Regions from separate parts of the Specibacter sp. RAF43 genome, predicted to be linked through region 1. Evidence: predicted binding sites of a transcription regulator. Region 1 holds the regulator's gene; the other holds the start of a gene.
The links. Region 1 encodes HrcA, which represses chaperone genes, less so after heat shock. Its sites were predicted from a motif close to TTNGCACTCGNNNNNNNCGAGTGCNAA; they were not measured.

Region 1 (2,399 bases):
CCGCGGAGGGGCTCGACGACGATGCCCTCCACCCGCAGGTCGTCGCCCCAGACCTTTTCCACCAGTTCGGCGTCGTGCTTGCCCTCCACCCAGATGCGGCTGGCCTTGGCCACCTGGGCGCGCCGGCCCTCGACCTTCACCGATCCCGAGGCCGTCCGCGCCTGCCGCCGCGGACCGGCGGCCGGTGCCGGCGCCACGACCTCCACGGGTTCGCCGTCGACGAGGAAGCCAAAGCCGAGCGGAAACGCGCGCACCTTCTCGCGGCGGTCCGCCAGTTCCATGATGTGCATGCCGCCGGACTTCTCAATCCGCACCACGGCGCCAACCCAGCCCGTTTGGACGTCCTCCACCACCAGCCCGCGCGTGGCCGGCACCTTGCGCAGGATCCGGGCGGGGGGAGCGCTCAGGTCCGCGGGACCCCAATTGCTGTACTGCACGGTTCGGGCCTTCTCTCCTCGAATTTGCCGGTCGTCGGGGACTCCATGCTAGCGCGCCCGGCAGCCGGTCCCGTTCGGGGTTTGCCCGGAAAGTATTAGACTTAGCACTTGAATAGGTAGAGTGCTAAAAAAGGCTGTCAGCCGGCCGAGCCGCCAAGGAGGTGCTGGAATGAGTGAACCGCGGAAACTGGAAGTGCTGCGCGCGATCGTCGAGGACTATGTCCACTCCCGTGAACCCGTGGGTTCCAAGGCCCTCGTGGAGCGCCACCACTTGGGTGTTTCCAGCGCCACCATCCGCAACGACATGGCCGCGCTGGAGGAAGAGGGCCTGATCACGGCCCCGCACACCAGCTCCGGCCGGATCCCCACGGATAAGGGCTACCGGCTCTTCGTGGACCAGATCTCCTCGGTCAAGCCCCTGTCCGCGGCCGAACGCCGGGCCATCGCCGTGCTGCTGGACGGTTCCACCGACCTCGACGATGTCCTGGAGCGCACCGTCCGCGCGCTGGCGCAATTGACCAACCAGGTGGCCGTGGTGCAATACCCGCGCTCGGCCAAGGCCACCGTGCGGCACATCGAATTCGTCCGCCTCGGGCCCAGCCAGGTGCTGCTGGTGCTCATCCTGGCCTCGGGCAAGGTGGAGCAGTCGGTGATCGACGTCGGGGCGCCCGTGGACGATTCCACCCTCAGCGGGCTGCGCCACATCTTCCTGGGCTCCCTGTACGGGATGACGGTGGCCGGGCTGCCCACGGCGCTTGGCCTCATGGGTGCCGGCGTGCCGCCGTCGGAGGCGGACCTGGCGGCGAAGCTGGCGCACGGCCTGGAGCAGTTGGCCCAGTCCGCCCGGGAGGACAGGATCGTGCTGGCCGGCACGGCGAACCTGGCCCGCTCCAACGTTGACTTTCCGCTGAGCATCGGCCCGGTCCTGGACGCCCTCGAAGAGCAGGTGGTGCTGTTGCGGCTGCTGGAGCAGATGGCCCAGGATTCCATGGGCATGGCCGTGAGCATTGGCCGGGAGAATCCCCACGATTCCCTGGCCGAGGCGTCGGTGGTGGCCACCAGCTACGCACCGGGGGAGAGCGCCAAGCTTGGCGTGGTGGGTCCCACCCGCATGGACTACCCGAACACCATGTCCAGTGTCCGCGCCGTGGCCCGCTACCTGTCCCGCATTTTGGCCGGCTGAGACCGGACCATGTACAAATTCACCCTTGATGAGATCCACTGAAAGAGCATGATTTTGAGCAACCACTACGACGCACTGGGTGTTTCCCGCGACGCCACGCCGGAAGAGATCAAGAAGGCCTATCGCAAGCTGGCCCGAAAGCTGCACCCGGACGTCAACAACGCCGACGACGCCCAGGACCGCTTCAAGGCGGTCACGCACGCCTACGAGATCCTCTCGGACCCGCAAAAACGGCGCGTCTATGACACCACCGGCAATGAGAACGGCACGGACAACGGGGCCGGGAACTTCGCCGGCCAGGGCTTTGCGTTCCAGGACATCTTTGAGACGTTCTTTGGCGGCGGCGGCCAGGGCCATGGTCCGGCGTCGCGCATGCGTCGGGGCCAGGATGCGCTCATCACGGTCCGGATCGACCTGCGGGAGGCCGTCTTTGGCGTCAACAAGAAGCTCGAGGTGGAAACCGCTGTCACGTGCCCCACCTGTGGGGGCAGCTGCTGCCGCGAGGGCACCCACCCCACCACGTGCGACGTGTGCCACGGCAGCGGCCAGATCCAGCGCCCCATGCGTTCGATCCTGGGCAACGTCATGACCCTGGCCACCTGCAACTCCTGCCAGGGCTTTGGCACCATGATCATCGACCCCTGCAACGAATGCATGGGTGAGGGCCGGGTCCGCAGCCGCCGCAGCCTGACCATCAAGGTCCCGGCCGGCGTCGCCACCGGCACGCGCATCCAGCTGGCCGGCCAGGGCGAGGCCGGCCCCGCCGGGGGCCCCGCCGG
Region 2 (2,399 bases), on a different contig from region 1:
CCTTGAGCTCAACCTCGGTTGCGGCACCGGCCTTGATGACCGCAACGCCGCCGGCCAGCTTGGCCAGGCGTTCCTGCAGCTTCTCGCGGTCGTAGTCCGAATCGGAGTTTTCGATCTCGGCACGGATCTGGGCGACGCGACCGGCGATGGCGTCGGCTTCGCCGGCACCTTCGACGATGGTGGTCTCGTCCTTGGTGACAACAATCTTCCGTGCCCGGCCCAGCAGGTCCAGCGTGGTGTTTTCCAGCTTCAGGCCGACTTCCTCGGCGATGACCTGGCCACCGGTGAGGATGGCGATGTCGGCGAGCTGGGCCTTGCGGCGGTCACCGAAGCCCGGGGCCTTGACGGCAACGGACTTGAACAGGCCGCGGATCTTGTTCACGATCAGCGTGGCCAGGGCCTCGCCTTCAACGTCCTCGGCGATGATCAGCAGCGGCTTGTTGGACTGCATGACCTTCTCCAGGACGGCAACAAGGTCCTTCACGCTGGAGATCTTGGAGTTGACGATCAGGATGTACGGGTCTTCAAGAACCGTTTCCTGGCGCTCGGTGTCGGTGACAAAGTAGGCGGAGATGTAGCCCTTGTCGAAGCGCATGCCTTCGGTGAGCTCCAGTTCCAGGCCGAAGGTGTTGGACTCCTCGACCGTGATGACGCCTTCCTTGCCGACCTTGTCCAGGGCCTCGGCGATGAGCGCACCGATCTCGGTGTCACCGGCGGAGATGGAGGCCGTGGCCGCGATCTCTTCCTTGGTCTCAATTTCCTTCGCGGAAATGAGCAGCTGCTCGATGACGGCCGCAACGGCCTTCTCGATGCCGCGCTTGAGGGACAGCGGGTCGGCGCCGGCCGCAACGTTGCGCAGGCCTTCCTTGACGAGGGCCTGGGCCAGGACGGTGGCCGTCGTCGTGCCGTCGCCGGCGATGTCGTCGGTCTTCTTGGCAACTTCCTTGACCAGCTCGGCGCCGATCTTCTCGTAAGGATCCTCGAGCTCGATCTCCTTGGCGATGGACACGCCGTCGTTGGTGATCGTGGGGGCGCCCCACTTCTTTTCGAGAACGACGTTGCGCCCGCGCGGGCCCAACGTGACCTTGACGGCGTCGGCGAGGATGTTCAACCCACGCTCAAGGCCGCGGCGCGCCTCTTCATCGAATGCAATGATCTTGGCCATGTAGGCTTCAGTCCTTTCGGGACAGTCATTTATGGACTCAGGTTCCCATCCGTGGTGCCCGCGACGGACGGACTCCTTGCCGACGATCTCTTTACGCCGACCCGAAATCCTCACCACAGTAGGAAAGTTCTACCTCCGATGGCGGCGAACTGACTAGGAACTAGCAGTCACCACCTCAGAGTGCTAACTCAATAATTAGCACTCTGCACCCGAGAGTGCAAGCGCAATTGGCTTTGTGTGCTCCCGGCGAAACCGGCCGGATGGGCGGGCGGCACCCGGAATGCGGACGGACCCGCGCCATCCTTCCCCTGCCCGTGGGAAGCGGCTAGCGTGGAGGTTGCAGTATTTCGGCCAGCGCACAACACTTTCCTGCGCACCGATCCCCGTCGTTCGCAGTAATGAAGGAGCAAGCATGAGTGAGAACCCGAAGCCCGAGGAGCCGGCCGATCCCCACGGCCAGCCGGCCCCCGTGGATCCGCCGAGCCCGGCCGAGACGCCCGTCGCCGACGCCGCACCGGTGGCGCCCGGCTACGGACCGCCCGCGTACCCCCAGCAGCCCGGCTATGCACAGCCCGGTTATGGCCAGCCCGGCCCGGGCCAGCAGGGCTACCCGCCCCAGGCCTACCCGCCGCCGGGTTATCAGCAGCCCTACCCGCCAGGGTACGGCTACCAGCCCGGCGTGGAGCAAAAATCCAAGATCGTCGCCGGCATCCTGGGCATTTTGCTCGGCTACTTGGGCATCCACCGTTTCTACCTGGGCTACACGAAGATCGGCATTATCCAGATCGTCGTCACGTTCCTGACGTTTGGCCTGGGCGGACTGTGGGGCTTCATCGAGGGCATCATGATCCTCGTGGGCGCCGACCCGTTCAAGCGTGACGCGGCCGGGATCCCCTTGAAGGACTGACGACCCCCGGGACCGCACGGGGTGAAAATGGCGGCCGCCCCATCCGGGGCGGCCGCCATCCTTGTGTCTGGCCATGGGGTGGGCCGGTGCTACATTGCCCCGGGTCCCAGCACCACGGCCAGCGGCAACTGGAGTTCGGCGGTGTCTACCAGGGCGGTGATGTTCAGCAGTTTGCCGAGGGCCTGGGCGTTGGCCTTTTGGGCGGGGCCGTTGTAGAAGATGACGGACGTCTGCTGCGGCTGCCCGGCCCAGTTCGCCGCCTGGGAGACGGTCCAGCCGTCGGCCGTCACGGTGGCCGCATACTTGGCGGCGAGGCCGCCCACGCCG

Region 2: a site for HrcA is predicted at 1,326-1,352, ahead of groL (chaperonin GroEL). Genes of this name have one in related genera too.

The regions. Positions count from the first base shown of each region.
Region 1 is NZ_JBFREA010000026.1:58,852-61,250, forward strand. Features, by position in the region: gene AB4Y80_RS13900 (DUF3097 family protein) at 1-437, opposite strand, end outside; gene hrcA (heat-inducible transcriptional repressor HrcA) at 607-1,620, shown strand; gene dnaJ (molecular chaperone DnaJ) at 1,675-2,399, shown strand, end outside.
Region 2 is NZ_JBFREA010000001.1:134,190-136,588, reverse strand. Features, by position in the region: gene groL (chaperonin GroEL) at 1-1,165, opposite strand, end outside; gene AB4Y80_RS00600 (NINE protein) at 1,578-2,072, shown strand; gene AB4Y80_RS00595 (LytR C-terminal domain-containing protein) at 2,162-2,399, opposite strand, start outside.